DNA from 3 places in the Brevibacillus parabrevis genome. Region 1 is predicted to be linked to each of the others. Evidence: riboswitches for the same ligand, from Rfam matches in the RefSeq annotation. Region 1 holds a riboswitch; each other region holds the start of a gene.
The links. Region 1 has a riboswitch for thiamine pyrophosphate ahead of thiS (sulfur carrier protein ThiS). Riboswitches for the same ligand answer to the same signal wherever they lie in the genome.
Positions count from the first base shown of each region.

Region 2: linked by a shared signal. The riboswitch ahead of thiO (glycine oxidase ThiO) and the one ahead of thiS (sulfur carrier protein ThiS) in region 1 are both predicted to bind thiamine pyrophosphate.
Region 3: linked by a shared signal. The riboswitch ahead of thiC (phosphomethylpyrimidine synthase ThiC) and the one ahead of thiS (sulfur carrier protein ThiS) in region 1 are both predicted to bind thiamine pyrophosphate.

Region 1 covers NZ_CP064090.1:4,119,528-4,129,936, reverse strand. The annotation lists gene IRJ17_RS18680 (hypothetical protein) at 1-134, opposite strand, end outside; gene lepB (signal peptidase I) at 965-1,216, opposite strand; gene IRJ17_RS18670 (DUF6979 family protein) at 1,577-1,960, opposite strand; gene IRJ17_RS18665 (thioredoxin family protein) at 2,150-2,458, shown strand; gene IRJ17_RS18660 (glycoside hydrolase family 18 protein) at 2,523-3,806, shown strand; gene IRJ17_RS18655 (hypothetical protein) at 4,098-4,325, shown strand; gene IRJ17_RS18650 (DUF2203 domain-containing protein) at 4,341-4,727, opposite strand; gene IRJ17_RS18645 (alanyl-tRNA editing protein) at 4,843-6,054, shown strand; gene kapB (kinase-associated lipoprotein KapB) at 6,097-6,480, shown strand; TPP riboswitch at 6,522-6,632, shown strand; gene thiS (sulfur carrier protein ThiS) at 6,844-7,047, shown strand; gene IRJ17_RS18630 (thiazole synthase) at 7,053-7,823, shown strand; gene IRJ17_RS18625 (acetylornithine deacetylase) at 7,816-9,111, shown strand; gene tenA (thiaminase II) at 9,118-9,798, shown strand; gene IRJ17_RS18615 (ABC transporter ATP-binding protein) at 9,783-10,409, shown strand, end outside.
Region 2 covers NZ_CP064090.1:6,068,716-6,079,124, forward strand. The annotation lists gene IRJ17_RS27970 (LSm family protein) at 1-869, opposite strand, end outside; gene thiO (glycine oxidase ThiO) at 948-2,084, opposite strand; TPP riboswitch at 2,212-2,328, opposite strand; gene IRJ17_RS28250 (excisionase family DNA-binding protein) at 2,393-2,611, opposite strand; partial or broken gene IRJ17_RS27980 (glucose-6-phosphate isomerase) at 2,633-3,982, opposite strand; gene IRJ17_RS27985 (efflux RND transporter periplasmic adaptor subunit) at 4,184-5,461, shown strand; gene IRJ17_RS27990 (ABC transporter ATP-binding protein) at 5,502-6,221, shown strand; gene IRJ17_RS27995 (ABC transporter permease) at 6,218-7,408, shown strand; gene IRJ17_RS28000 (hypothetical protein) at 7,458-7,634, opposite strand; gene IRJ17_RS28005 (hypothetical protein) at 7,686-7,832, opposite strand; gene IRJ17_RS28010 (DUF3886 domain-containing protein) at 7,832-8,110, opposite strand; gene sspK (small acid-soluble spore protein K) at 8,210-8,341, shown strand; gene IRJ17_RS28020 (glycosyltransferase family A protein) at 8,370-9,206, opposite strand; gene IRJ17_RS28025 (DUF3905 domain-containing protein) at 9,437-9,790, shown strand; gene IRJ17_RS28030 (iron-sulfur cluster biosynthesis family protein) at 9,902-10,201, shown strand; gene IRJ17_RS28035 (site-2 protease family protein) at 10,268-10,409, shown strand, end outside.
Region 3 covers NZ_CP064090.1:3,283,965-3,294,373, forward strand. The annotation lists gene IRJ17_RS15740 (ATP-dependent DNA ligase) at 1-884, opposite strand, end outside; gene IRJ17_RS15745 (DUF1904 family protein) at 1,314-1,643, shown strand; gene IRJ17_RS15750 (hypothetical protein) at 1,712-1,882, opposite strand; gene thiC (phosphomethylpyrimidine synthase ThiC) at 1,904-3,655, opposite strand; TPP riboswitch at 3,808-3,919, opposite strand; gene IRJ17_RS15760 (cation diffusion facilitator family transporter) at 4,170-5,051, shown strand; gene ku (non-homologous end joining protein Ku) at 5,093-6,046, opposite strand; gene IRJ17_RS15770 (hypothetical protein) at 6,271-6,414, opposite strand; gene rsmD (16S rRNA (guanine(966)-N(2))-methyltransferase RsmD) at 6,846-7,412, shown strand; gene coaD (pantetheine-phosphate adenylyltransferase) at 7,493-7,975, shown strand; gene ylbJ (sporulation integral membrane protein YlbJ) at 7,982-9,214, opposite strand; gene IRJ17_RS15790 (patatin-like phospholipase family protein) at 9,352-10,146, shown strand; gene IRJ17_RS15795 (SepM family pheromone-processing serine protease) at 10,143-10,409, shown strand, end outside.

The sequences.
Region 1 (10,409 bases):
GTTGCTGCCGTCAGCAGAAAGGAAAACCACCAGTTTTCGGCTTTCAATAGTCGCCATAATTGCATAATGAAAAAGGGGATGACGATGCTGGCCACATGAAAACGCAAAGGGCCGAGCGCAATCCAGCGGTGCACATTGTCGATGCCGCTGTCCCAGAAGGTTAGCAGCAGGAAAAGAAAGAGCACTGCGGTCGTGAGGATAATGTTCCGCGATCGATTTGCATGAGGGTGTCTGTTTCTGGCAAGGATGAGTGCGGATACGCTCCCGCAATGATGAATACGACTATATTTTGCAGCCATATCGAGGGCGGGACTTCATGCACGCTCATCGCCAAAGCACCAACGAAGGTGGCGGGTAGTAAAACGAGCAATGGCAGGAAAAATAGCAATCTGAATTTCAGTAGGCTCTCTCCCTTTTGTCAATTCTGCGATGAAAATTTGAAAAGCGAATGTATGCTTACTTGTAGCACAATACCATCATCTGGATATCGCGCGGTAGAGGAATCAGGGGAAGGAAGAGAAGGCATTCAGTAAAGTTTTGGTTTACATAATATTCATTATGTCAAAATGATTTTGCCAGGAAGAGACGCCGATTCAGACGCATATTACACATTTTTCCATATAGCGGGTAAATAATCGCAATCGCATGTCAAATCTCCCAAAAAGAAAGGGTGCTTTTTCAGCACCCGGGTGGCATTTCTATCGAAGCAGCGGCAAATATCCAGTTCCCTGGTAAGCGAGAGCACTGCCGCAAATCGACATGATCATCACAGCGGTAAAAATCATCGCAACAACCTTTTTCACAAAGATCACCTCCTTTTGACAGGAATAGAAGAGTGAAACAAGCACTCTACTAAAAAGTCGTAAAAGAGAGGGAAAAAGTCACCAATTTATGTAAAAAAATTATGTTAATTCCATTTATTTTTTCAAAGAGGCATATAAGCCCAATGAACCAATGCCTGAAATCAGCGCTTTTCTGCGAGTTTTTTGGCTGCTTTCCCGATCACTTGTGCAATGGGTACAGGTCCAACAGAGCGGCTGTCATAGCTGTTCAAGCGATTATCTCCCATCACAAAGGCGGCATCGTTTGGAATCGTGATCGGGCCAAAATCATCTGTAAACGGGATGTTGTCTTCGTGGACAGTCTTTTTGCCCGATGACAAATACGGCTCATCAACCAGCAGGAAAAGCGATAAGAAAAGAGTGATGCTTTTCATGAGAGCCACCTTATGTTTTTCCTCCATCATACTTATAGATGAGATGCCCCAAAAGTACCTTACCCCAGGTTTTGGGCAAGAACGGCGATGGACAGAATCATGCTGATTACGCAACTTTGCTCCGGATAGGAAGTCTAATAGAGGAAAGAGGAGGGAAATCATGGAAGCAGTGAGCTTGAACCAAGTGGAACTCATCTCGGCAATCGGTGACGTTTCTTTTCCGATCGTTATTACCCTAATCGCGATCCCGATTATCGTGAGCAAATTGCGGAACAGATAAATGGCACCTGACGGGGTGCTTTTTCTTTTGCAAGGAGAGGGGGATTCTCTTGATCATAGGAAGAAGAGGCGCGCGTTTTTCTAGCGATCGATATAGCCATGATTCCACAGCGAGAGGACAACATCCATCTGATTGTTGTGGCTTTTCGGAATGTGAAGCGCTTTCCACAACTGGGTTGGTTTTGGTGAAAGAGAAGGGTTTTTCTTTAGCCATTCAACTGCTTGAAGGGCGTAAGCTTTGTTGTCCACTGAGGTTGTGTAACTTCCAGGCTCAATGCCACGAACGAATCCCTCTTCACAAAGTCCGAAAAATGCACTTTTCGGGCAACCCTTTTTCTGACTAGCTGTACCTGCTCCAAACATATGGATAGACGCTCTCTCCCAAGCTTCCAGTGGACTACTGGCTTCTTGGGATTCAACCAGCTTCATGGTCATAAGTGCTGTATCTCCGTATTTTCCCATCATAAAAAACCTCCCGTCTTTACTAACAGCTAGGATGAGCTGCTTCATTACGGACATTGTAAGCAAGAAACGAACCACGATCAATCCTTCTCGCAGAATAATAGATATGAGCTTTCCTCCCCCCATCCATTGACAAAAAAGCCGCGACCTGCCTAGCATAAAGAATCCGAGAAAAAAGGAGACTCCCGCACCATGCAAGACATAGACACAAGCACGTTCGCCCGTTTGTGCCGGGAAAAAGCGGTCTTGGCGCTGTTTGTTTACACACCGATGTGCGGCACTTGCAAGCTGGCGGAGCGGATGCTTTCCGTCATCAGCGCAGCGCGGCCCGAGCTTCCGTTGTACCAGCTCAATATTAATCTGGCTCCGGCATTGGCGGAGCAGTTGCAAATTACCAGCGTTCCCGCATTGTTTGTGTTTCGCGGCGGGTCGGTCGAAAGCAGGCATTATGCCTTGCGCTCTGTCGGCTATTTGTACGATGTGCTGAAAACACTCGTCTAGACAAACACCTATCCCCTTCGCCTTGAATAAAAGAAAGAGAGACATTTTGCGAAGGGGGAGGCTCATGCAAATCCATGTAGTGGAAGAAGGACAGACACTGACCGGGATTGCCTCGACGTACGGGACGACTGCCGAGGCGATTGCGAAAGCAAATGAGCTGCCCGATCCAGGCAAGCTTGTCGTGGGACAGGCGATGGTGATTCCGATTGTTGGCAGTTACTACTGGGTCAGGCAGGGAGACACCTTGTACACGATCGGGCAGCGTTATCAGATCAGTGCCGCCGAGCTGGCCCGCGTTAACGGGATATCGCAATACCGCCCGCTGCAAATCGGGCAACGCCTGTACATTCCACCCCGCCCGCGCCGAGCGGCCGATTTCAATGCGTATGTGGAGCCGCGCCAGACAGTGCCGCCCGCATTGGAAGCCGATGTGCGCACCGCTGCACCGCATTTGACCTATTTGGCGCCGTTCAGCTTCCGGATCAAACGGGATGGCACGCTGGCCCGTCCGACGTTGAACGACTTCCCGGCTATTGCCAAAGAAAACCAGGTCGTCTTGATGCTCGTCGTCACGAACCTGGAGGGCGGGCAGTTCAGCACGGAACTGGGCAGTCTTGTTTTGAACAACCAGGAGCTGCAAAACAAGCTGCTGGACAACATTTTTGCCACAGCGCGCGAGCTGGGCATGGGAGACATCCACTTTGACATGGAGGCGCTTCCTGCCCAGGATCGGGAGGCGTACATCCGGTTTTTGCGCCGCGCACGCGATCGCGCACATGCTCAGGGGATGATGGTTTCCGTCGCTTTGGCGCCAAAGACGAGTGCAGAGCAGCAGGGCAGATGGTATAGTGCGCACGACTATCGGGCGATTGGGGAAATTGCCGATTTCGTCGTGATCATGACGTATGAATGGGGCTACAGCGGCGGACCGCCGATGGCCGTGTCTCCGATTGGCCCGGTGCGGCGGGTTCTCCAGTACGCCATAACGGAAATGCCGGCGGAGAAGATTTTAATGGGACAAAATTTGTACGGCTACGACTGGACGCTGCCTTTCCAGCAAGGGACGACGGCAAAAGCGTTAAGTCCGCAGGCTGCCATCGCGCTGGCGGCGCAGCAAAACGCCGTCATTCGCTACGACTACCGCGCGCAAGCCCCGTTTTTCACTTATATGGATGAAGAAGGCAGGCAGCATGAGGTTTGGTTCGAGGATGCCCGATCTATCCAGGCCAAATTTGACCTCGTCAAACAACTGGGGCTGCGCGGAGTCAGCTACTGGAAGCTCGGTTTGCCGTTTCCGCAGAACTGGCTCCTGATCGAAAGCAACTTCCGTGTCCGCAAGCGGGCGTAGGTGAAAGCGGCTGTCCCAAAAGCGCAGACTAGCTAACGTCAAACAAACAATCGAAACCGTGGATGTATCCACGTTTTTGAAAGACAAAAAGGGCGTCTCTCAGTCGGAAATCGGCTTTTGGGACAGCCCCTTTTTATTGACAAAACGAGATGCAGGGCAGCCGGGGGCAGATGCGCTCAGACGCAGCGGCACAGGACATGCGCCAGCTGGCACTTGTGGCGGCGCGGATACGTTTTCGAAAGGGGATGATCGTGGTATGATGGGAGTAAATACCGGAAAAGGAGAGAAACCATGGGAGAATGCAAACTGGATCACAGCAAAGAGGATGTGCAAAAAAAGCTCGCCGAGCAAGCCCCCTATTTGTCGGAACAGCGGGTCGGACAATTTCAGAGCATGCTTGCAGGCGAGCTTGACCAGGAGCGTTTGAACGAGCTGTTTCACCTGTTGAAAAAATACGACTTGGCAAGCCCCGAGGAACGGCTCGTCCGCGAACAGCAGATGGATCGGCTGTTTGGCTAAAGGAAAAGGTGGCCGTTACACGATCGGCTTGCGGCCCATGAAGCCATCGTGCAAGCCGTGGTAGTGCGTGATCGATTCCTCGCCTTCGCGCCAGCACAGCAGCACTTCCTCTCCGTCGATCATCGCTGGAAAGTCAAACAGACCGATATCGATGTCTTTGACCTGGATTCCTTTGGAGATTAATTGGGTGACGTGCATTTTCGCTTCCAATTCGAGAAACTCAAGCTGGCATTCCAGGGAAAAGATCGCCCCTTCATCGAGGGGCTGCTGTTTTTTGAGCTGCTCGCGTTTTTGATACAGTTCATAGAAAGAGCGCTTCGATTTTTGCAAAAAAGATAGCTCTTCGCGTACATATGGCAACAATTCGTTTGCTTCTGCAAGCGTAAACATTTTTTTGTTCAAGGATAACCCCTCCTCGATCTGTATGGTACCAGTATACTAAGAACCCCTGGCGGGAGAAAACGGCCGGAATGCGAAAAAAGCAGTTGTCTTTTCCTTCCGGCGGCAAGGAGCAAACATGGAAGACAGACTTTATTACCAGGATGCGTATACGAGAACGTTTGCGGCACACGTACAAAAGCGCGGTCAGGAAGCAGATGGCACGCCATATGTCGTGTTGAGCCAGACGGCTTTTTACCCGACGGGAGGCGGACAGCCCTCCGATCTCGGCAGCTTGAACGAATGCCGGGTCGTGGATGTGGAGGAAGTAGACGGCGAAGTGCGCCATCGGCTGGAAGTGCCCCTTCCGGAAGAGTGCACGGAAGTAACGGGACAAATCGACTGGGATCGCCGCTTTGATCACATGCAGCAGCATGCCGGGCAGCACATTTTGTCCGCTGCGTTTCTGGAAGTCGCCCAGGCGGAGACGGTTGCGTTTCACTTGGGAAAAGAGCGCGTGACCATCGACGTGCGACTGGATGAGCTGACGGCTGATGTATGGGAAGCTGTCGAGCAGCGAGCCAATCAGGTTGTGCTGGAAAATCATCCGATCATCGCCCGTTTTGTGGACGACGAGGAGCTTGCCAGCTTGCCGTTGAAAAAGCAGCCGACCGTGACAGAAAACGTCCGGGTCGTCATCATCCCCGAATACGACTACAATCCATGCGGGGGAACCCATCCAGCGCGCACGGGTGAGGTGGGCGCCATCAAAATTCTCGGCTGGGAGCGCCATCGCGGGAACATCCGCCTGGAATTTATTTGCGGTTTGCGCGCTTTGCGGGATTACACGCGCAAGCAGGCGACTGTCCGCGAACTGGCCAAGCTGCTCGTCACGAGCGAGGCCGAGCTGATCGTCCAGGCGGAGCGTGTTTTGTCCGAGCGCGATTCGCTAAAAGCCAAGCTCGCCGAAGTGGAAAAACAATTGCTTGAGGTCGAGGTGCGAAAACAGCTCGCCACGGCTGAGCGGGAGGGTGGCGCGCGCGTGATCGCCCGTGTGTTCCCGGACAAATCAATCCAGCAATTGCAGCAGTTTGCCCAGTTGATGGTCGCGGAAGCTCCAGATGCCGTCTGCCTGCTCGCGGCTGCAACAGACGACAAAACCCAGCTTGTGTTTGCACGCGGGCAAGAAGTCAATGTCGCCGTGAATCAGCTGATCAAAGACACCTTGCCATTGATTGCCGGAAAAGGCGGCGGCAACCCGGCGATGGCCCAAGGCGGCGGACAGTCCGAGCCGCATGCTGACGAAGTAATTGCCCACGCGCGCAAGCTGCTTGCCCAGCTGCTGGCTTAATACGACGCGCAACCATAACGACAATGCAAGGAGGAGTCTATCATGTTCTGGAATCCCGGAGACAAAGTCCGCGTCAAACAGCGGACAGGAGAATACATCGCCGAAGTGCTGGAAATTCACGATACAAAACTTTTGGTCAAAGTGCTGGCAGTGACGAAATACCCGCAACAGGGCGATCTGCACACTTCCTATGAAGTAGACGTGCCGCTGTTCCACCAGCGTCCAGCGCTTTCTTATCTGGAAAAATTCATGGCCCCGGTGTCGGCAGTGATGCGTTACAACGGCGAGGTGCCCGAGTACAAAGAATCTGTGCGCATCGCCATGGAGAGCGAGATGGACAAGCTGAGAAAAATGGCGGCTTGGGCACAGCGCTGCCTGACGGAACTGGAAGCAATGCACAAGGAAACCTTTACAAACCCGAAATAGAGTGGTACTGTAATACTCGAACGTAAGACAATTGCATAGGTTTACTACCAAACGGGGGCCGAGCGTCGTTGGCTGAGATTGTAACGAGTGTGTTACTGACCGTTGAACCTGACCTGGGTCATGCCAGCGGAGGAAGAGGTATATGAATCGATTTCACTAGGGCGGTCGTTTGCGAGATTTTTCGCAGAGGATGCGCACCAGTTGATGAGATCAACTCAACCATCCCACGGCGGATGGTTTTTTTATTCCATCTGTCCGTTTGGATACGTATACGGCTTCCACCGTTTGACTGGAGTGACTTCCGGCAGGCGAGGGAAGCCGTTTTTTGTCCCTCGGCAAGTGCCACCAAGAAGGAGGAATACAATGGTTGTTGTGCTGAATGGAAAAACAGCAGAGCTTTCGGCCGAAATCAATACGGTTCGCGCTTTGCTCGCTTCGTATTCCCTGCAAGAGAAAATCGTGGTCGTGGAGCGCAACGGAGAAATTATCGACCGCTCCCTGTATGAACAAACGCCGATTGCCGATGGAGACCGCATCGAAATCGTTCATTTTGTCGGAGGAGGATGATCATCATGGATACTTTGAAAATTGGACCTTACGAGTTTCGCTCCCGCTTGTTGCTCGGAACTGGAAAATTCGCAGACTTGGAAACGCAAGGGAAAGCGGTGGAAGTGTCGGAAGCGGAAATTTTGACGTTCGCCATTCGCCGACTGAATTTGGAAAATCCGCAAGAACCGAACTTTTTGGAACAGCTCGATCTGAAAAAATTCACTCTGCTGCCAAATACAGCAGGAGCCTATACAGCCGAGGAAGCGGTGCGCATCGCCCGCCTGGCGAAAGCGTCCGGCTTGTGCGACATGATCAAGGTAGAGGTCATCGGTGACCCGAAAACATTGCTGCCTGATCCGATCGGCACATTGGAAGCGTCGAAAATTTTGGTCGAGGAAGGCTTCATCGTGTTGACTTACACGAACGACGATCCGATTCTCGCCAAGCGCTTGCAGGATGTAGGCGTTCATGCCGTCATGCCAGGAGCGTCGCCGATCGGTTCCGGCCAGGGAATCGTCAACGAAAACAATCTGCGCTTCATCATCGAGGACGCCAAAGTGCCGATCATCGTCGATGCGGGAATCGGTTCTCCGGCAGATTGCGCGAAAGCAATGGAGCTGGGCGCAGACGGTGTCTTGTTGAATACGGCTGTTGCTCTCGCGGACAATCCGGTTTTGATGGCAGAAGCGATGAAGCTGGGCGTGGAAGCGGGACGCAAAGGCTTTTTGGCAGGACGCATCCCGAAAAAACGTTACGCGCAAGCGAGCAGCCCGGTGGAAGGGATGATTGAGTAGCGTGGATCGTCTGACAGAAGCGGTAGAGTCGATCGCCAATCGCAAGGACGAGCTGTTCGCCCTGTTGGCAAAGCTCGTTTCCCAGCCGACCGTCAGTCCGCCTGCGCGAAACAGCGACGAGGCGCAATCCGTCATCGCAAGCCAGCTTGCAGACATGGGCTTTGCGGTGGATCGCTTCCAGGTTTACCCCGGCGACGACAACGTGGTAGGTCGTCTTTCGGGCCGTGATTCGGCGCGGGCAAACAGCCTGATTGTCAATGGGCATATCGATGTGGCCGAGGTTGGAGACGAAACGGGCTGGACGTATCCGCCCTTTTCGCTGACGCTCGGCGCAGACGGTCGCTTGTACGGACGCGGGGTCGCGGACATGAAGGGCGGGCTCGCTGCGAGTTTGTTCGCCATCCAAATGCTTCGCGAGCATGGCGTCGAGCTGGCAGGCGATCTGCTGTTCCAATCCGTGATTGGAGAGGAAGCCGGAGAGGCGGGGACGCTCGTTGCCATTGAACGCGGCTACCAGGCTGACTACGCAGTCGTCGTCGACACGAGCAACTTGCATATGCAAGGGCAGGGTGGCGTCATCACTGGCTGGATTACGATTGAAAGCCCGACTACGCTGCACGACGGCATGCGGGCACAGACGATCCATGCCGGAGGACGAGTGCGCGGAGCTTCTGCGATTGAGAAAATGATGAAGGTAATCTCGGCTCTGCAAGAGCTGGAGCGCGACTGGGCTGTGATGAAAGCGTATCCCGGTTTTCCTGCCGGCAGCAACACCATCAACCCGGCCGTCATCGAAGGAGGCCGACACGCGGCCTTTATCGCCGACCGTTGCGCCTTGTGGATTACGGTTCACTTTTATCCGAACGAATCATATGAGCAAATGATTGGCGAGATCGAGGATCATATTAGAAGAGCGGCGGCGGCCGATGTGTGGCTGCGGGAACATCCACCCGTGTTTCGCTGGGGCGGTCGCTCCATGATCGAGGAGCGGGGAGAAATTTTCCCTTCCCTGGAGCTGGACGCCAATCATCCGGCACTCGCCCAGCTGCAAGCGGCTTATGAGCGCGAGCTGCACGCGGCACCCGTCGTGGACATGTCTTCAACGGTCACGGACGCTGGCTGGTTCGCCCATGCCGGAATCCCCGCTGTCCTGTTCGGGCCAGGCGAACTGAAGCATGCGCACGCCGTAGACGAATCGATCGATCCTGACCAGCTCGTCCAGTTTGCCCAGATCATGGCCCGCTTCATCGCCAGTTGGTGCAATACGCCGAAGGAAGCAAAGGAGTGAGGAAGCATGGCGACTTTTACAGACCGTTTGTTGCGCAGTGTGGCTCCGATCTGGGAGCAGGTTCACCAGCATCCGTTTGTTACCGGACTTGGTGACGGGACATTGCCAGTGGACGCATTCAAATTTTACATGAAGCAAGACTACATCTACCTGATCGACTACGCCAAAATGTTTGCGCTCGCAAGCGTGAAAGCATACGATCTGGAAACAAGCGCGCGCTTCGCCGCTTTGCAGGAGTCGACGCTGAACACGGAAATGGAGCTGCACCGCCAATACGCAGCGCGCTTCGGAATTTCCCGCGAAGAGCTGGAAGCGACAGAGCCGTCTTTTGTCATGCTCGGCTATACCAGCTACATGCTGCGTGTCGCGCATCAAGGCTCGCTGGCAGAACTGGTCAGCTCGCTGCTGCCGTGCACGTGGAGCTATTGGGAGATCGGCAAGCGATTGGCCCAGGTCGAAGGGGCAGTCGATCACGAGCTTTATGGCGAGTGGGTGCGCATGTACAGCTCGGATGAGTTCGGTCAGCTGGCAATCTGGCTGATCGACATCATGAACGAGCTGGCAGAGGGCAAAAACGAGCAGGAGCTGGCGAGACTGGAAGAGTATTTCGTCAATACGTCCAAGATGGAGTACATGTTCTGGGATATGGCCTATAGAGAGGAAATGTGGCCGTGCGCGATCAACTAGCTTTTTCCCAAGTCCGCTTTTCGTACAGCCATACGCCGATTCTCGAAGATTTTGATCTGCGGGTGAAAAAAGGCGAGTTCGTCAGCATGATCGGGCCAAGCGGGATCGGAAAAAGCACGTTGTTCCAGCTGATCGCAGGACTTTTGCAGCCTGACCAGGGAGAAATCCGGCTGGGGGAGGCACGGATGGACGAGCGGTTGGGGCAAGTAGGCTATATGCCCCAACGCGATTTGCTCATGCCGTGGCGCACGATTGTGGAAAATGCGGCGTTGCCCTTGGAAATCAAAGGGATGTCCAAAAAGGAAGCGCAGCAGCGGGTGCGGCAGGAGCTGCCCAGGTACGGACTTCAAGATTGGGCGGATGCCTATCCGGTCCAGCTTTCCGGCGGCATGCGGCAGCGCGTCTCCTTTTTGCGTGCCTTGCTGTCCGGTACCGATCTCATGCTGCTCGACGAGCCGTTCAGTGCGCTGGATGGAATTACGCGCCTGGACATGCAGGAGTGGCTGATGGACAAGTGGCAGGAAACAGGCAGCACGATGCTGATGATTACGCATGACATCGACGAAGCGATCCTGCTTGCAGACCGTGTGATCGTCCTGCTCGGCAAGCCG
Region 2 (10,409 bases), 1.9 Mb from region 1:
CGCCTTCTTTTCGGCACGACAACCGCAGCCGGAGGAACTGGCGGTGGCGGTGGTGGCGGCGGAAACGGATACCATGGCTGCGGCGGGAAAGGCGGATAAGGGCTCATGTACGGGTTGAATCCGCCGTACGGACTAAAGAATGGATTGCCGTCCGGGAACGGCTGCATCTGGCCATACGGAAAGCTCGGGCTGCCGAACGGGCTGACTTGACCAAACGGCTGACTCGGACTGCCAAACGGACTCACTTGGCCGTACGGTTGGCTCGGACTGCCAAATGGTCTCATCTGGCCGTACGGTTGACTCGGGCTGCCGAACGGACTCACTTGGCCAAACGGTTGACCCGGACTGCCAAACGGAGCCATTTGACCGTACGGTTGACCCGGGCTGCCAAACGGACTCACCTGACCAAACGGTTGACCTGGACTGCCAAACGGAGTCATCGGAGCGTAAGGATAGCAGTCATCGGCGTACGGACTGACTTGCCCCCCTGGAGGTCGCCGATTTGGCTGGCTGCTGCTGCTAAACGGACTGACATCGCCGTACGGCTGATAGCCGCCGTAGGGGAGATACCCTCCGTAAGGATTCCAATCCTGATGCATTCCCCAGTCGCCGGGCGATTTCCGGCTGGCTACCTCTTCGATTTCATATTCATAGTCGTTTTCTTCCGCATCCGGGTCGTCCACTTCGACGTATACATTCTGATCGTCAAAATCCACGATCACGCCTTCAAAAATCTGGCCGTCTATCGCTTCAATGCGCACTTTTTTCTCGACGTGTTCTTTGCATATGTTGTGCACATTTTCGCGCATATCCTTGATCAGACTGACCGTCTGGACGTCAGCCTGGTACAGGTTTTTTTCATCCTGCATGGAAACTCCTCCCCTTCTGGTGCTCTTTATTACCATATACATGTGCCCATGGGGAGGTGTTCCGGTTTGCAGGCAAGACTAGCCCATTTTATGTGCGCTGACGTTTTCTTCTGTTACGAAGCGCACAGGCAAGAACGGGGCGAGCTGCTCCCGCTCTCCTTTTTCCAGATAGTCCGCCATCCACTTCGCTGTGGCGGGCGAGAGCAAAATGCCGTTGCGGAAGTGCCCTCCGGCAATCGACAGCTCTTCCCATCCAGGTACAGGCCCAAGCAATGGCTTGCCATCCGCCGTAGCTGGCCGCAATCCGCCCCACGCCTCCAGAAAAGCGGCTGAATGCAAGGCCGGAACGTACGGCATGACCCCGTTCAGGATGCTGGCTAACCCCGCCATCGTCACTTCGCGCTGAAAGCCGCTCTCGTCTTCTGTTGCGCCAAGCACGATTTTGCCGTCTTTTTTCGGCGTCACATATCCCGTCGTGCCAAAAATGACGGTGCGCAGCGGAATGCCGACAGAGGAAACAGCGGCAATCTGACCGCGAACCGGACGCACCGGAACCGACACCCCCAGCAAGTCCAGCATGACACCTGCCCACGCTCCCGAAGTGATCACCGTATGCGCGGCGCGCAACGGCCCGAGCGAGCTGTCCACGCCAACTACTTTCCCGCCTTTTACCGCGATGCCGCTCACGACACAGCCGGAATGCAGCACAACTCCTTGCAGCTTGCACGCTGTCACCAAAGCGCGAAGCAACATGCGATTGTTGATGTGCCCCTCGTACGGGGAGTAAATCGCTGCCTGCGCTTTGTCTGTCAACAGCGGCTCCACCTCCGCCAATTGCTGCCTTTCCGTCAAAAAGTGCACGCTATGCCCCGCGTCCTTTTGCCAGCGAAATTTCTCTGCCAACTGTGCTTGCTCGCCATCGTCGAGCGCGACCGTGAGCAGCCCCTCCAGGCTGAGCTGTACATCGCCCCCGGTAAACTCCTCCAGCTCTTGCGCCCACTGCGGATAATAAGCCAGCGACGCCATGCCGAAATCGAGCATGGGACCGGGCGCTGTAAACTCCTTCAACGGCGCGAGCATGCCCGCTGCTGCCGAGGACGCCTGTCCGCCCCATTCTCCTTGCTCAACCAACGTGACGCCCATCCCTCTGCGTGACAATTCATACGCCAGACTTAAACCGATAACTCCTCCACCCACTATGAGACAATCGCCCACGTTTTTCTCTCCTCGCTGTTGTGATCTCTCTCCTGATCCAAGTTGAACAGGGCAACATACAAAAAGCCCACCCGTTCCCAAGCAGGAAAAGGTGGGCTTCATACGCCGTATAGCCAAAGAAAAAAGCGCTGTTCGCCGGCAACCGTATCCCTGCGCCGGCATGATCCGGATCAGGTGCAATGGGTCGACGGTCGTATGCTTCCATCCTCTCAGCCCCGCGTGAAGGACTCCCCAAGTTGCTTCTTTACATATTCATTTCACCAACCAAGTATAGTCCTCCTGGCCGCCAGTGACAAGATGCTATACGCTCAATCCTCGTCTTTTACATCGTAGCTCTCCGGAACCGTCTCATGGCGCGCTGCCTCCTCGAACTCGCGGAGCTTGCGCATTTCTTCCATATGATGGTTGAACTGTTCCTTGTTGATGACGTACTCGTAGCCGTCGTGCAGAGCGCGAATCTTGCCCTGGTGAATCTTTTCCAAAATAAACGTTTCCGGAAGCTCCAAGTACGCTGCTGTCTCTTCCACGGTCAAATATGTCTTGTTATCGCGCAATCTTGCCTCCAATTCCGCTTTCTGCTGCTCGAATCCAGGTTTGCCCAAAAGGGCGAACATGTTGGCCTTGTACGCCTCCACCCCGGGCTGGTCAAACGGATTGACGCCCAATAAATAGCCGCTGATTCCGCACGCCTTTTCAAAAAAGTAGATCAAGGCCCCGAGGTGATACGCTGTCGCCTCTGGCATCTCGACAAGCAGGTTCGGCACGCCGCCATCCACGTGGGCGAGCACCGTCCCTTCGAAAGCCTTTTTATTGACAAATCCCATCCGCTTGCCGGACAAAAAGTTCAGTCCGTCCACATCAAGCGGGTCTTCTTCTACCGTGACATCGATGGCTGGCTTGTTTACGGTTACCACTGTCTCGAACAAGTGTCGCATGCCGTCCTGTATGTACTGCCCCAAGGAATGCAAGTCTGTGGAAAATTCGGCAGCGGCGGGAAAAATTCCTTTTCCATCCTTGCCTTCCGACTCCCCGAAAAGCTGTTTCCACCATTCGGCGAAAAACCGGAACTGCGGCTCGTAGCTGACCAGAAGCTCCACCGTTTTGCCTTTGCGGTACAGGGCGTTGCGAATCGCCGCATACTGGTAGCACGGATTTTCGGCCAAATCCATGACCATGTACCGCTCGCTCGCATCTTGCGCTCCTTTCATCAGGGCATCCATGTCGGCGCCGCTCACGGCGATCGGCAATAGTCCGACTGCTGTCAGGACAGAAAAACGCCCGCCGATGTCATCGGGAATGACAAAGCTCTCGTAGCCCTCATCTTCCGCAAGCTTTTTCAAGGCCCCCCGCGCTTTGTCCGTCGTAATGTAAATTCGCTTCTTCGCCTGCTCGCGGCCGTACTTGTTTTCCAGCCAATTGCGCAACAGCCGAAAAGCTATAGCAGGCTCTGTCGTCGTGCCCGATTTGGAGATGACGTTGATGGAGACGTCTTTGCCTTCCAACACGTCCATCAGATGAGAGATATACACCGGACTAATATTGTTGCCGACAAAATAAATTTCCGGCGATCGCCGCTTCGACTTCGGCAGCAAGTTGTAAAAGCTGTGGCCCAATACGTCCAGTACAGCTTTCGCTCCTAAATATGAACCCCCGATTCCAATTACCAAAAGCACATCTGAGTCAGCCTGGATACGTGCCGCCGCCTGGCGAATCCGCTCATACTCGACGCGGTCGTATTTGTTCGGCCAATCTACCCAGCCAAGATAGTCTCTGCCTGGACCCGTTCTTTTGTGCAACATTTCATGCGCCTGCCCGATTGCTGGCGCAAGCTGCTCCCATTCATGCTGTCTCACAAAGCCGCGTGCATTGGAATAATCAAATCGAATCGCTTGGTTCATGGCTCCCCTCCCAAGGAACGTCATCTATTTTCTTATCTTATCACGCAAAAAGCGAGAAAGTTACTTTCCGTCAAAACATCGCAAAATGTGAGCAAATCGTGAACGATTCGGCAAAAGTGTTACCTTTTTCCATGCCTTCCGTAAAACTACTTCGAGCAATGAAATAATGGTTTCTTTTTAGAACAACAAGGGGAAATGAAAATGAAAAAACGGTGGTGGATCATCGGTTCCGTTGTCGTCCTGTTAGGGGCAGGGTTCGTTGGACTCAACATGATGGGTTCTCAGCAAGCCATGGGCATGCCCGTCAACATCGGAACACCGACCAAATCAGCTCTGGAAAGCAAAATCTTGACCTCCGGAATCGTCATCGTGGAGGACAAGCAGAAGCAGTATGCGAATGTGAACGGCACGTTGCGCGAGTTCGTCGTCAAAGAAGGCGACAAGGTCAAAAAAGGCCAGATCATCGCCAAAATTGATACGACCGATGTGGACAGCAGACTGCTTGATCTCGAAGCGCAGATGGAAGTCGCAAAAGCCAATCTTGCCAAAGCCCAGATCGGCGTAGAACCGGAAGAAGTAGCACAGGAGCGCGAGCGGGTCACGCAGGCACAGCGCGAGTACGATGCGGCCAAGCGAGAATACGACCGGATGAATCAATTGTTCTCCTCAGGCGCTTCGACTCAGCAGGAAGTCGACAAGGCGAAGTCTATCTTGGACAACGCGCTGTCCGCCCTCAATGTGGCGAAACAACAGTCCGCCCTGAAACAAAAAGGGCCGCGCAAAGAAGACATCGCCGCTCAGCAGGCACAAATCAACAAACTGGCCGTCGAACGGACTCAACTGGAAAAAGAACGCGTCCAGAGCGTTGTCGTCGCACCTGCGAACGGAACCGTTATTGGCGTCGCGGCGGACAACGGCCAATACGTCAACAAAGGCACGGAAATTTTGACACTGGCTAATCTCGACAACTTGCTCATTCAGGCTGACATCAACGAATCGGATGTCGGCAAGCTGAAGCTCGGACAGACGGCGACCATCGAAGGCATTACGCTGGGCAAACAAATGCTGAATGCCCAGATCACCCGAATCGCCCCGATCGCAACCACCAGCCAAAGCAGTTCGGGCCAAAGTGAGAAGACCCGCGTCAAAGTCATCCTCAAGCCGCAAGGAGATTTGAGCGCGCTCAAGCCAGGCTTCCACGTGGACATCAACATCTTGGCGGAAAAAATCGATAACGCTCTGCAAGTTCCGATCGAAGCTATCCAGCAGGAAGCGGACGGCAGCACTTTCGTCTGGATATCCGAGAACGGAATCGCCAAGAAACAGAAAGTCGCCACAGGCACTGAAAATGAACTGTTCTCCCACATCAAGCAAGGTCTGAACGGAGACGAGCAAATCATTTTGGGACCTGTTGAAGCGCTGAGTGAAGGAGCGCCTGTCATGCCGATGAGCGGCGGTCCCGCACCAATGGGCATGTAACGACTGGATGTGTTCCACGTAAAAAGGAGGTCAGCCGACAATGCTTCAGGTAGAAGGCTTGACGAAATCATACAAGACTGGCGATAGCACCCTCCCTATTTTGAAAGGTGTATCCTTGCTGGTGGAACAAGGCGAGTTCGTCGCCATCATGGGACCATCAGGATCAGGGAAATCGACGTTCATGAACATGCTGGGCTGTCTGGATCGCCCGGACACGGGAAGCTACATTCTCGACGGGATTGAGGTAAGCAGCCTCAATGACAAGCAGCTCGCCTACGTACGCAATCAAAAAATCGGCTTTGTGTTTCAGTCGTTCAATCTGCTCGCCCGCTCCACTTCCCTGCACAATGTAGAGTTGCCGATGATGTACGCCAACGTCAGCCGTTCGGAAAGGCGCAACCGGGCTACAGAAGCGCTGAAACGAGTAGGGCTGGGCGAACGCATGCACCACAAGCCTACTCAACTGTCCGGGGGTCAAAAGCAGCGCGTCGCCATCGCCAGAGCGCTGGTCAACCGTCCCGCCATCCTTTTGGCAGACGAACCGACAGGAAACCTCGATAGTCGCTCCGGTGTCGAGATCATGTCGATTTTTCAGGAACTGCACGCTCAAGGCGTCACGATTATTCTCGTCACGCACGAGATGGACATCGCCCAGCACGCCGAGCGAATCGTCACGTTCAAAGACGGCATCATCATCCGCGATGAGCGGGTAGAGGAACGCGTTTTCTCTACCCCGAATGACGAGGTGATTGTCACGTGAATTTTATGGAAAGCTTTTACACCGCACTGGAGGGCATCTGGGCCAACAAAATGCGCTCGGCCCTGACCATGCTCGGCATCATCATCGGGATTACTTCTGTCATCGCCGTTACCGCGCTTGGAGAAGGCGGACAAAAAGCAATCAACGACGAGATGGAAAAATTCGGGCAAAACACCTTCAACGTCTTCATTAACTGGGAGACAAAAGAAAAAATCGAATCCGACGACCTGACTATCGATGACGCTGCTGTCCTGGGCAGAATCAGTCCGGCAATCGAGTACATCGTCCCTTACAGCGGAACGACAATCGAGTTGAAGGGGCCGAAAAAAGAAGAGCGGGCCAACCTGACCGCCACCACGGCGGATTATTTCAACATCCAGAAAAGAATGAAAGTAACAAAAGGCCGCCTGTTCAGCGATACCGATGACAAGGAACAGCGCGCTGTCGTCGTGCTGGAGGACAAGCTTGGCGAAAAGCTGTTCGGACAAATGAATCCGATCGGTCAGCGCGTTCGCTGGGGAAACAATTCCCTCGTCGTCATCGGCACGTACTCAGAGGAAAAATTCAAGTTTGACATGGGCCAGGAAACATTCGGCGCCGTAGTTCCCATCCAGTATTACAACTCCCTGCTGGAAGAACCGTCGATCCATTCGTTTATGGGTACGGCTGTCGACAAAGCTTCCGTCAACTCGGCCATGCAGCAGGCCAAGCAATATTTGACGCGCAAACACCAAAAGAACGACCATTACATGGTTCGCAGCATGCAAGAATCGGTTGACCAGTTCAATCAGCTGACAGGCACGCTCACCTTGATTTTCAGCATCATCGCCGGGATCTCGCTCGTAGTCGGCGGGGTCGGCGTCATGAACATCATGCTCGTCTCCGTCACCGAGCGCACGCGGGAAATCGGGATTCGCAAAGCGCTGGGGGCGCGGCGAAGCGATATTTTGATTCAGTTTCTCATTGAATCCATCATCGTCTGCCTGATCGGCGGATTGGTCGGCGTCCTGTGCGGACTTGGCATCGCCGCCTTGATCTCGCATTTTGCCAACCTTCCACCGCTGCTATCGTGGAACAGCGTATTTATCGCGTTTGGCTTCTCCAGCGCTATCGGCATCTTTTTCGGGCTTTATCCAGCCAACAAAGCTGCCAAGCTCGACCCGATCGAAGCGCTGCGTTACGAATAGACCGATACAAAAAACATGCACCTGTGCAACTTTCGCCACAGGTGCATGTTTATGTTGGAAACGTATCTGTCATCAGCTTCAAAAGAAAAAAAAGCGCAATCCCGACGCTCGCGACTGTCCACCAGAGCGTTTTGCTGTCAGTCTTGTCTGCCTTGTAGATACCGCTCAGCTTCCAGGTGCCTACAGCTACACAGAGGAGACTGATCAGGAGCAGGATTGTCCCCATGATCTCCCTCCTTTCCCCTCTCCTAGCTATATGGGGATGGAGGGAAAAAAATCACTCCTTGGGCTGCTTTTTCCCCAACCGGCCGAGCACCTGGCGACCGCGCTGCTTGAGCGCCTCGTCTTTAAGCGCAAGCTGCCGCTTTTTCATCAGGCCGTTTTTCGAAGTATCCGGACGATCCGGTTGTTTGTCGTCGCGCATCAGTTGAACTTGCCTCCGCCTTTTTTCTCATAGTCATCCAGCAGCTCGGCAAAGCTTTTGTTGCGCTCGCGTGCTTCCTGTTCGCGGCGTCTTTGTTCTTCAGCTTCCTTTGCCTTCCGCTCGTTTTCTGACTTCATGTCTTTTTCCAGCTGCTTCAGCTTCGATACCGCATCTGCGTTCAGCATGTCCTTCAAGCTGCCAAGCGAAGCCTTCGCTTCTGTTGCTGCTTCCTGCGTGTGACGCTGGTTTGGTTGCTGTTTTTGTTTTTTCTTTGCCATTTGAACTGCCATCCTTTCCCTATCGAACTAACGCCCTCATTCTCCGTCCCGTTTTGGGTCATACTACTTGTAAGCTTCGCATTGAGAGGAGGACGAAACATGGTGCGCAACAAAGCAAAAGACTTTGGAAAAACCGCAGAAATCCGCGGCCCGAAAGCTCAATCCGAGGCCATCCGTTCCAACGGTTCCATTAATAGTGAACCACAAGAAAGGTTAAAAGAAAACCGTTAGGCCAAAAGTTTAACCGCCGGGCTTGGTATCACGCCCGGCGGTTTTTATTGGGAGACATACTCTTCGGACTGGCTCTTTTTTGCACCGACTCTTGCCTCAGGACGGTCAGCTTGTCATCCAGTTGAAAGCGGCAACCGTTTTTGACCAGCCTTTTGGCCAAATCCCGCTCCATGGCGATGCGCGGCAGCTCCTTGAACAACCCGGCCCGAAGCAAGTGTTCCTTGCGCAGCGAGACGTGGTGGGTATCAAACAGCGCCCATGGCGAGCGATAACGCGTAAGGTGCGGTCCGTATTTTTCCCGGATTGCCAGCCGCTTCTGCGCCATCGGACAAGGCAAGCCGATATGAAAAGGCAGTTCGTTTACGATCTGGCTTTCTTCCAGCAGCGGGATCGGTTTGACAAGCGTATGCGGCCGTTTGATGTGCGGGTATTGCTCCAGCCAAAGCTGGCACTCCGCGTGCTGGATCTCCGTAAACCCTGGCTCATACACGGAATATATCCGCTTTCGATCCTGTCCGAGCAAGACGAGCTGACTGGCTTTCTCATGCGCCTGCTGATGGACGCCGATGAATGAACGCGGAACAAGCATGTGGCTGGCCAGAAACACAATCAGTTCGCCTCGCGCAAGCTTGATCCCCGAATTGAGCAAATAGGCGAGCGGCTTTTGTTTGCGAAGCCGCACATAGTTCAACGAAAAATGGGCGGTAAATCGGGACAGTTTTTCCGCCGTCTCATCCGTTGAAGCGTTGTCAAGGACGATCACCTCAAACTGTTCAAACGCGCAAAATTGCAGGTTGAAGCCGAACAGGGTATACAAGAGCTGATCGTCTGCATCTTTGGCAGGAATGACGACACTTGTCAGCATCGAATCTCCCCCCTTTTTCTGTGAAAAACGTCAAGCCGCTTTTCATGAAAGTGGATGTTACCGTTTTGTTTTGTAGCATATGCGGCAGACCATCATTTGGGCTGGGCTTGGCTCACGACCCGACCGCCACCGTATAAGCAACGAAAGTGTGATGCATGCTAAAAATGATGGCTGCCTCTCTTGGCGAACCTTTCGGCTGTATGGATAAGTGGATAAAGGAGGTTCAACGAATGGACAACGACCAGAAGCATCGTGAAAAAACAAAGGATATTTCCCTCGACGGAACCTTGCCGCATCAGATCAGCGCCCCTGATTTCAAAAAATCGTCCCGCTCCATCCAGCGACCTTTTGTCAACGAATTTGGCGTCGTGATCGGAGACAGCTTGTACGAGTCCAAAGAATCCCCGTTGAACAACTGGAGCACGGACACGGACCCTTCCATCATGGCGGGCGACCAATGGGTGCATCCAACCAACGATATCGGCTGGAACTCCTACGAAAACAAGGAGCTGCTGGAAGACAAGCCTATAGGCAATGCCCGCTTTATGCATCCGACGAAAGATGTCAGCAAAGGCAAGGATTGATTGAGCTGTCTTGAAAAAAAATCGCCCATTCGGAAAAGACACACTGACCGAATGGGTGTTTTTGGTTTGTATGTTACAATGGGGCTTGAAGAGACAGAAAGGAGCTGGCCCATGAGCATCACACTTGCGATAGCGCCTGCATTTTCGCTCGCCTATCAACGATATTCCGAATTTCGTCCAGGTGACACGCTTCGCCTGTACGTGCGGACAAGCGGTCCTGGAACGGGCGGGCTTTTCTACGCGATTGAAAAAGATGAAGCCATGCCTGACGACGCCATTTTCGAAGTGGAGGGCTTGCGCTTTGTCATCCGCCCTGCCGATTTCTGGTACTTCGATGGCGGTCAGCTTGACTTTGACCCTACATACGGCGAATACGGCTTTCGCTTCTTCAACCCGCGTCTGGCGGACTAGCAGAAACTTTTCTGGGCGTCATCCGTATGAAAGAGAGACTGCCATGACGTATGGGAGGAGCGTTTCATGAAAAAGAGCGGTTCGATTCTTTTGGCCGTCGGCGCTTTTTTGCTGGCCAATTTCAAATGGTTAATCGGTATTTTGAAGTTCTCCAAATTCGGCGCAACCCTTTTGTCGATGATCGTCAGCCTCGGGGCGTACGCCATGA
Region 3 (10,409 bases), 840 kb from region 1:
TGGCGCATCGTCAATCCGGAGGTCCATTCCATGAACTGGACTTTGGCGATCAGCTCCGGTTTTAGCCAGAGAGTGTCTTTTTTTCGTTCCGGTTGATTGGCAAAAGGCATGCTGTCTAGGAGCAGCGGTTTGATCCGTTCGGTCAGGTCGCGCCAATCGCGCTGGGTCAGCTTCCCGGTGCCTGCATGACCGATGTACACAAGTCTTCCGGCGTCGTCAAACAAGCCAAGCAGGACGGCATTCACGACGCCATCGCGCAGCGTGACACCGCCGATTGCGGCATACAGATCGTGAAAAATCTTGAGTTTTTGCCAACGCGCATCTTTTCCGCTCGGGAGGTAGGTGCTCGTCAAGTCTTTGCAGACGATTCCTTCCATGTGATGCTGCTTCATCACATCGTACAAGCTGTGCGGGTCACTGACATTTTGTACGATCTGCACATTTGGCTCGGGAAGCATGATCTGCGCTAGAATCTCTTGTCTCTCGCCGAGCGGTTTGTCGGTTACCCAGCTGCCATTCCAATACAGGACGTCAAACACCATGTAGGTGACGGGAGTTTGCTCGATGGCGAGCTGGATGCTCAGTTCCTTGCGCAGGCTGTCTCTTTTCATGATTTCGTGGAAAGACGGTTTTTGGCTGTCAAAAGCGATCATCTCTCCGTCGAGAATGACAGATGAGGCGGAACAGTAGCGTTCGAGCCGGGCAAATTCGGGGTATTGCCTCGTGCGATCATTCTTTTTGCGATTGATGAGCTGTGTCTTGTTGCCGTCGTGGTAGGTGAGCATTCTGACCCCGTCCCACTTCACCTGGGCAATCCAGTTGCTTCCGGCTGGTATCGTTTCGGTTTGGATCGGTTCAAAAGGGGTGATCGGTTCAAGTGGCATAGGGCCTCCGTAATTGCTTTGCTTGAAGTTCCGCTGGAGCGGTCGCTCGTATTCGTACAGTCCCACGATTGTTTGCGGTCTATGCAAAGAGTCTTGAACAGCAGTTGTGATCGAATTTTACGAAACTTCTTAGTTGATTAAGTATTGAATATAAGGTATACTAGAGAAAATTTCATATGAATCGACATTCATATGAAGAGAGTATGAACAAGTATGGATGGGCTATATCCGCCGGATGGCTTGAAACCTCCTAATCGTGGTACGTCCACCACAGTGCGTAAGGGGAGAGTCGTTCTTTGGATATAGCCCTTTTTTTCATTGATCTAGAAATAGACTGTAGTTTATAATTACTATGGTAATGATTTTGAGGAACAGCCTGGACTTGCTGGAAGCTGGCGAGCCGCATGTTTACGGAAAGAAGGAATTGACTTGCCATTTCTTCGGTTTAAAGGTTTTGAAAAAGCAAAGCTGCAATCGGTTGCGCCCCTTATTATAGAAGAGTTTGCCCGCATCGCTGAAGTGAGCGAGGAAAAAGTCAAGCTGGAGCTTCTGCTGGTCGAGCAGTTGACGAACAGCCCGTTGTCTCTGGAAATCATGATGTTCCCGCGAGAACAGAACAAGCACGATGAGATTGCCAGCACGATGAATCGCATCTTGCAGAAGCAAGGCTTCGAGAACGTCCATCTCTTTTTTATCCTGCTGTCGCCTGAGCTGTACTATAAGGAAGGGTTGCCGCTACAGGTCAAGGCTTCCCGCTGAATCCGGCAGGCAAAAAAGGTCGAAATCCCATGACGAGGGATTCCGACCTTTTTTATGTCATACGTGCTCTAATAATAGAGGCTTTCTGTTTGCAAGCATTTGGAGCAGGTGCGCGCCAGCGATGTTTCGACGAACTCGTGCGCGCATTCTTTTTGCAAATGGAACAGTTGGCGTCTCAGACTTTCCAAATCCACCTCCAGGCGAGCGATTTCAGCGCGCAAACGCAAGGCTTCATTCAATGTCTTGCCACCTCCAGGCGTTTATTGGTACAACTGGCTTCCTTGCTCGCGGAACTCGCGGGCTTTTTCCTGCATGCCTGCCGCGATAGCCGCAGGCTCGTTTTGTTCCTGCTCCTGCGCTTGCTGACGGATGTCGTGCGAGATTTTCATGCTGCAAAATTTCGGGCCGCACATCGAGCAAAAGTGCGCAGACTTGGCTGCTTCCGCAGGCAGTGTCTCATCGTGATATTCGCGGGCGCGCTCAGGATCGAGAGACAGGTTGAATTGATCGTTCCAGCGAAATTCGAAGCGGGCTTTGGACAGCGCGTCGTCACGCTGTTTGGCTCGCGGATGTCCTTTGGCTAGGTCGGCTGCATGAGCGGCGATTTTGTAGGCGATCAGGCCGTTGCGCACATCTTCCTTGTTCGGCAGTCCCAGGTGCTCTTTGGGCGTCACGTAGCAGAGCATTGCTGTCCCGAACCAGCCGATCATCGCTGCGCCAATCGCAGAGGTGATGTGGTCGTAACCGGGAGCGATATCAGTGGTCAATGGCCCGAGCGTGTAAAAAGGAGCTTCGTGGCACATCTCCAGTTGTTTGTCCATGTTCTCGCGAATCAGGTGCATCGGAACGTGACCAGGCCCTTCAATCATCACCTGCACGTCGTGCTTCCAGGCGATTTTCGTCAGCTCCCCGAGTGTTTCCAGCTCGGCAAACTGCGCTTCGTCATTGGCATCCGCAATCGAGCCGGGGCGCAGACCGTCTCCAAGCGAGACGCTGATGTCGTACGCTTTGAGAATGTGGCAAATTTCTTCAAAGTGGGTGTACAAAAAGTTTTCTTCATGGTGGGCGAGACACCAAGCCGCCAAAATGGAGCCGCCACGCGAGACGATCCCGGTAACGCGTTTTGCCGTCAAAGGAATGTAGCGCAGCAGAACGCCAGCGTGGATGGTGAAGTAATCGACTCCTTGTTCCGCCTGTTCGATCAATGTATCCCGATACACTTCCCAGGTCAGGTCTTCCGCTTTGCCATTGACCTTTTCCAGCGCCTGGTAAATCGGCACGGTACCGATTGGCACGGGGCTGTTGCGGATGATCCATTCACGGGTCGTATGAATGTGCTTTCCGGTCGACAAATCCATGATCGTATCGGCGCCCCAGCGCACGGACCAAATCATTTTCTCCACTTCCTCTTCCATCGAGGAGCTTACGGCCGACGTGCCGATATTGGCGTTGACTTTGACGTGAAAATTCCGCCCGATAATCATCGGCTCCGCTTCCGGGTGATTGATGTTGGCCGGAATAATCGCGCGCCCGGCAGCTACTTCGGCTCTGACAAATTCGGGGGTCACTCCTTCGCGAATCGCGATGTATTCCATCTCTGGCGTAATGATCTGCTGGCGGGCGTAGTGAAGCTGGGTGACATTTTTTCCTGGCAAAGCGCGTTTGGGCCGATAGCCTTCGCGCGGAAAAGCTGGCATCGTCACCGCTTTTTCGCTGCTTCTGATTCCGTCGTCAACAAGTTGTGGCTCCCGGCCGACATAGCTTTCCGTATCGCCGCGTTCCTCGATCCACGCTTTGCGCACTAGCGGCAAGCCTTTTTCGATGTCCGCGACATATCCGTCAGCGGTGTATTCGCCGCTCGTGTCGTAGACGCGCAAAGGCGGATTGGGGGTAGAGCCGAACAACCCTTCGCTTGCTTGAAGGGTGATTTCGCGCATCGGCACGCGGATGTCAGGGCGGCTGCCGACCTCGTATACTTTGCGGCTACCGGGAAAAGATGAAATGGATGACATGAAAAAACCTCCTTGGCGTGGTTGCACGAAGCGCGAACCTTGTAGGGAGGCGAAAGAGGCCCGTCGCGAAAAAAACGCCGCATGGGAGCATGCGACGCCAGACGCGAGAGTAGAGAAGCAACGGGTATTTTGCAAAAAGATACACGTCACTTGTCGTGTCATATGGACATTCCTCCGCTGGCATTACCCAGTTCAGGTTCAACGGTCGATGGCACAGTACCATCCTCTCAGCCTGGTGATTTCCAAGCTCCCGTGCTTGTTTGTGGTTGTGATTGCAAGATTAGGATACCGGAGAACGCCCATCGTTGGCAAGAAAAAGTTTCCAACAAAAATTGCCACAGGGCAACACATTTTCCCCCCCTCTATACTCATGAATCGGACTAAAACTGTTTCTGTAGACCCACACGAATCGCGTCTGTTACGATGTAATTCGATCAAAAAGAAACTGCTTTATGACGCTTCGTTCTTGTCTTTTGAGCGAACGGAGTGATTGAGATTTTTGAGGTGATGGAGTGTGGATGTATATTCGGATCTGAAGCAAGGGGAACGGGGCGCGTGGGTCAGTATTATTGCCTATATCTTTTGCTCGGCGTTAAAAATAGGAGTTGCTGTGCTGACGGGATCGGAAGCGTTGATGGCAGATGGCTTGAACAACTCGACAGACGTGGTGGCATCGATTGCGGTCCTGATCGGCCTGCGCATTGCCCGCAAGCCGCCTGACCACGATCACCCGTACGGTCATTTCCGCGCGGAGACGATTTCGGCCTTGGTCGCGTCATTCATCATGCTGTTTGTCGGCTTGCAAGTCGTGACGGAAGCGGTTCCTTCGCTGTTTGATCAAAAAACGACGGCACCGGATTTGCTCGCAGGCTGGACGGCATTGGCGACAGCGGCGATCATGCTGGGCGTGTACCGCTACAACCGTCAGCTCGCTTTGCGAACAAACAGCCAGGCGTTGCTGGCTGCGGCCGCTGACAATCGCTCGGACGCCTTCGTCAGCATCGGGACGTTTGTGGGCGTTGCGGGGGCGCAGTTCCAGCTTTACTGGCTTGACCCGCTGGCTGCGTTGGTAGTCGGAGTCATCATCCTGAAAACAGCGTGGGATATTTTCCGGGAAGCGACCCATCGCTTGACCGACGGCTTTGACGTAGAAGAGTTGGGGGAACTGAAAGAGACGATCTCGTCCATCGCCGGAGTAAAAGATATTAGCGATATTAAAGCGCGTTACCACGGCAGCAGCGTGCTGGTTGACGTCGTGATCCATGTGGAGCCGCACCTTAATGTGGTAGAAAGCCACACCATCACCGAACACATCGAAGAACGCATGAGACGTGTGCACAAAATCAATACCGTTCATATTCATATCGAGCCAGAGCAGCAACTGGTCGAAAAATAAGCAAAAAACCTGTCCGTATCGGGCAGGTTTTTTGCATGGCGTTACACGGGAGTCGCTTTTTTGCGACGCAGCTTTTTGGTTGTGGTCATCGCCTCGCTTTGCGCTGGCATTTGCTTGGGAGCTGCTGCGGTCGGCTCTGCGGGAGTTGCGCGTTTGCGGCTTGGCTTCGGTTTCGCTGCTGCTGGCGTAGGCTCAGGCTCGATTTTTACCGGACCAGGCGAAGTGCCTGCGGTAGAAGCGAGACTTTCCTTCAACGCTTGCATCAGGTCGATGACATTCGTCCGAGCGACGGTCGGTGCCGTGGCAATCTCCTGGCCTTCCAGCTTTTTCTCGATCATTTTTTGCAGCTCGCTGCGGTATTCATCGGTGTATTTGGCTGGGTCAAACGGAACGGTCATATTGCCGATCAGCTCGGTTGCCATTTTCAGCTCGTTTTCCGCCAAGGGGATGGTCGCCTCTGGCAAGGCAGGCACTTGATTGACTGGCCGTACTTCGTCAGGATAAAAAATCGTTTCCAGCATCATGCAATGCTCATACAGCCGAATGACGGCGAGACTTTGCCGATTGCGCATCGTCACCTGGGCAATCGCGATTTTTCCGGTTTGGCCCATCGCGGCGCGAAGCAGGGCGTACGCTTTTTCCCCTGTGTCCTGAGGAGACAGAAAGTAGCTTTTGTCAAAGTAAACCGGATCGATCTCCGACAAGTCCACAAAATCGAGAATCTCAATAGCTCGGCGGGTTTCGGGGGTGATCGCCTCCAGGTCCTCGTCGTTGATCATGACGAAGTGGCCTTTTTCATACTCGTAGCCGCGAACGATCTCGCTGGCGTCCACTTCCCGCTGGCAGTGCGGGCACATTTTCGTGTATTTGATGGGGGTGTTGCATTCCTTGTGCAGCTGGCGGAAGCGAATATCCCGTTCTTCTGTCGCCGTAAACATGCGAACCGGGATGTTGACCAGGCCGAAGCTGATTGATCCTTTCCAGACGGTGTGCATACGATTCCTCCCGATTCGGTAGTGGCATAAGGCTGGGGCTGGATGCTGCCACGAGGTAAGTGATGAGATGGGTGCGGCCGTTTTGCTTATTGTTTGTAGGCAGCCAGACGAAGCCGCGAGGGAAATGCAGGCGGGAAACATTGACACAGACGAGCTTGCTTTCCATTCCATGAAAAAACCAGCCGATCGCATGGGACGGCTGGTTGCGTTCTTTTTGCCCGATTTTACTGCCCGTGTTTGACGATGTCGGACTGGTCCGCCCGCGATTGCATTTCGCGTGCCGCTTCGCTGCCAATGCCTGTACGATCCGCGATGGACTGGGCTTTGGCTGCTTTCAGCTTTTGCTCGGACGGTTGTTTTGCTGCCATGTCAATTCCCCCTTTTGGAACATGTGCAAGTAGTATGCGCATGCCGGGAACAAAAAAATACCCCCTCGTCAAATGACGATGGGGCAGCTGTTCAACTCCTCCCGCGAAGGGAGCGATGGCACGGAATGCTCCTATCAGACACGCCGCGCGCCTAAGTGAACTGCCTTTCAATTATGGGAGAGGAGAAACCGGAGGAAGAGCTTATGGGGAAACGTAAGTCTTCTCCGCGGTTGTCAGCGACACCGTTGCGTCGCTATCCATCATGTTTTCCAAACTTTGCGTCTCGTATACCTGAAGCCGGCATAAATTTTCCAGTTGCCAATTTTACGGGGGTAGGCAGTTGTGATAGTATGATATCAGCCTGAAGGCAGAACGGCCTTGGTACAGGCGGCATTTATCTTCTACAAACTTCTTTGAACAGGTGAACAATTATGCGCGTCATCGCAGGAGAACACAGAGGTAGAAAACTTGCGGCCGTCCCTGGAAGCGGAACGCGTCCGACGACCGACAAAGTGAAAGAATCGATTTTCAACATGATCGGCCCGTACTTTGATGGGGGCTGGGCATTGGATTTGTATGCCGGCACAGGCAGCTTGGGCATTGAGGCGTTAAGCAGGGGAGCGGACAAAGCTGTCTTCGTCGAGCGCGATGCCAAAGCGTTTTCTGTCGTCAAGCAAAATGTCAGCGCCTGCCGCCTTGATGCATACGCAGAAATGTACCGCATGGATGCGGATCGAGCCATCCGGCAATTGGCAAAGCGGGAGCAGCCGTTTGATCTCGTTTTTTTGGACCCGCCGTATGCGAAGCAAAACATCGTGGAAGAAATCACTCAGCTACAACAGCTTGGTCTGCTCGCAGCAGGTGCCTGGATCGTCGCCGAACACGACAGCAAGGACTCGTTTCCCGCTGCCATCGGCGATTGCGTCAAAGATCGCGAGGCTACGTACGGCGAGACAGCGGTCACTTTGTACTATTACGAGCCGCAGCAAGAAGCATAGGAACGCCTCGCTTTTTGCGGTCGCATTCCATTTCATGAAAAACGTCGAGACGTTTTTCACAGAAAAAAGGGGGAGGCAACATGGCGATTGCCGTTTGCTCGGGAAGCTTTGATCCGGTTACATATGGACACCTCGACATTATCAGTCGGGGGGCAAAAGTGTTTGACAAAGTCATCGTGGCAGTTCTGATCAACTCCAAAAAAAATTCCCTGTTCAGCGTAGAGGAGCGCGTCGAGATGCTTCGTCAGGCGACAGCGGACATGAGCAATGTGGAGATCGACTCTTTTGACGGCTTGCTGATCGATTACATGAACAAGCGCGGAGCCAAAGTGATCATTCGCGGTCTTCGCGCTGTGTCCGACTTCGAGTACGAAATGCAGGTTGCTTCCATCAACAAAAAGCTCGACGATCAGATCGAGACCTTTTTCATGATGACCAACAATCAGTATTCGTATCTCAGCTCCAGCATCGTAAAAGAAGTGGCAAGGTACAAGGCAAGTGTCGCCGATCTGGTGCCGCCAGCGATTGAAGAAGCGCTCAAGCGCAAATTGGCCAGCGAGTAACCGAGTTTACCTCGGCTTGCTGCTGCGAAAGTAACGGGTGAGCAAGCTGATGCCGAAAAGCAGAACAGCCACCCCTGCCGCGAGCGTGCCAGAAAAAGCGATCGTCTCCCACCAGCTTGTAACGGGGATTCCGGAAGTGGTCGGCACGAAGACGGGAACGCTTTTTTCCAAAAACCAGTTGCTCGCTTTGACCAGCGGCTGCCAGAAAACAAAGGTCAAAATGGCAGCCAATAAAGCGTGGAGAGCACGCGCAATCAAATAAGGCGCTACCCGGATGTCTGTTTCGCTGAGAATGCTGGCGACTTGCGCATGGACGCTCAGTCCGCCCCAGGACAGTATGGCGCTGGCGATCGCAGCTTTCCAGACCATGGATACGGCATCGGGAACGACACTGGCTGCCTGCGCGCCCAACGTGACTTCAAACAGCCCGGCGACGATGGCTTTGGAAAAGGCGGGAGGAAAGCCAAAGGGACCGAGGAAAATAGCGAGAAACGTACTGATCAATTGGGTCAGGTGAATCGCTTGAAACAACTGAATCAACACAGAGAACACGATGATAAAGCCACCGATCATGAGCAAGGTGTTGAGCGCTGACTGCACGGCATCCCCCATGAGTTTGCCAAACGGCCGACCGTCGCGGATTCGCGCCCGGTGCATGGCTTGCAGCGCGCGGAGCGGGAGGGGCAAATTCGTTTTTTCCAAAGGCTTGGTTATGGCAGCAAACGGCGCGTGGAAACGGTAAATCAGCCCCATGATGACTGCCGACAAATAGTGGGTCAAGGCGAGGACGACTCCCATTTGCTCGCTGTGGAAAAAGCCGATTGCCACCGCGCCCATGACAAACAGCGGATCTCCCGTCGTCGTAAAAGATACGAGCCGTTCCCCTTCCGCTTTGGAGATATTGCTCTGCTGGCGCAAGCGGGTAGTCAGCTTGGCTGCCACCGGATATCCCGATGAAAAGCCCATGGCGAGCACAAATCCGCCTGTTCCCGGAACATTGAACAAAGGGCGCATCAACGGTTCCAACAGCACGCCAACAAAGTGAACGACTCCGAGTCCCATCAATATTTCCGAGAGGACGATAAACGGGAGCGTGGACGGGAATACGACCTCCCACCAGATTTTGAGTCCACGGACGGCGGCTTCAAAAGAAATTTGCGAGTAAATGACAAGGGTCAAGACGAGCGCGACTGTCGAGAGGGCAAGCAACAAGGTGAAAAACGGTGAGTGGCGTGACATGGAATCCTCCTGTGTCGACGAAAAGATCATAGTACATGTCTACGTGACAGGCTGATGATCTATGCGTGAGGCTTGTATCTTTCAAGTGTGAAAGGAACAGGGAATGGTCACATAGGCTGTTTACAGGAGGTGTTTGCATGACGGCGAAGCGAAAGCCAACCGTGGGGGTAGCGCTAGGCTCAGGCGGGGCCCGCGGTTTTGCGCATATTGGTGTCTTGAAAGCATTCGAGGCGCAAGGAATCGAGATCGACATGCTTGCGGGCAGCAGTATGGGGAGTTTGATTGCGGCGGTGTATGCAAACGGAATCGAGCCGCACATGATGGCGAAGCTCGCGCTCAATCTGAAGCGCAAGCACTGGCTTGATCTGACCGTACCGAGCATGGGGTTTGTCGCGGGAGAGAAAATCAAGCAGTTGATCAAGCTGCTCACTCACGGGAAGCGGATGGAGGAGCTGGGCAAGCCTTTGGCGATTGTGGCGACTGACATCGAATCCGGCGAACGGGTTGTATTCCGCGATGGGCCGATTGATCAGGCAGTCAGGGCGAGCATTTCCATTCCAGGCATATTTGTCCCGGAAAAGGTTGGCGGGCGTCTGCTGGTCGATGGCGGTGTCATTGACCGCGTGCCTGTGACGGTGCTGAAAGACATGGGAGCGGATATCGTCATTGCAGTCGATGTGGCCCAGGTCGATACGCCAATGAAGGTGAACAGCATCTTCGACGTCATTGCCCAGACGATTGATGTGATGGAACGGGAAATTCTCCGCCACAGGATCATTGCTGCGGATATCGTAATCCGCCCGGATGTTGGACATTATAGCAGTATTGCCTACTCTGGCGTGGAGGAAATCATCGAACTCGGGGAACGCGAGGGTGCAGCGCAAGCAGAGCGCATCCAGCAACTGATTGCGAACTGGGAGGAAAACGGATGAACGAGGACCAACTTTATAGACAAACGCGCAGATCGCGAGGAGCCAGAGGCTTTAGCTGGGTTTTGGCCTTGATTGTGATTGTGGCTGGACTGTCTTTTTTTATCCCGACCAATTACTATGTGACAAGGCCAGGCTCGGCTATCGCGCTAGGCCCGATGATCGACGTAGAAGGCGGCAAAAAGGACGAAACAGGCGCGTTCATGCTTACGACTGTGCGCATGGGTGAGGCGAATCTCGCTTGGTACGTCTACGCGAACATGTCG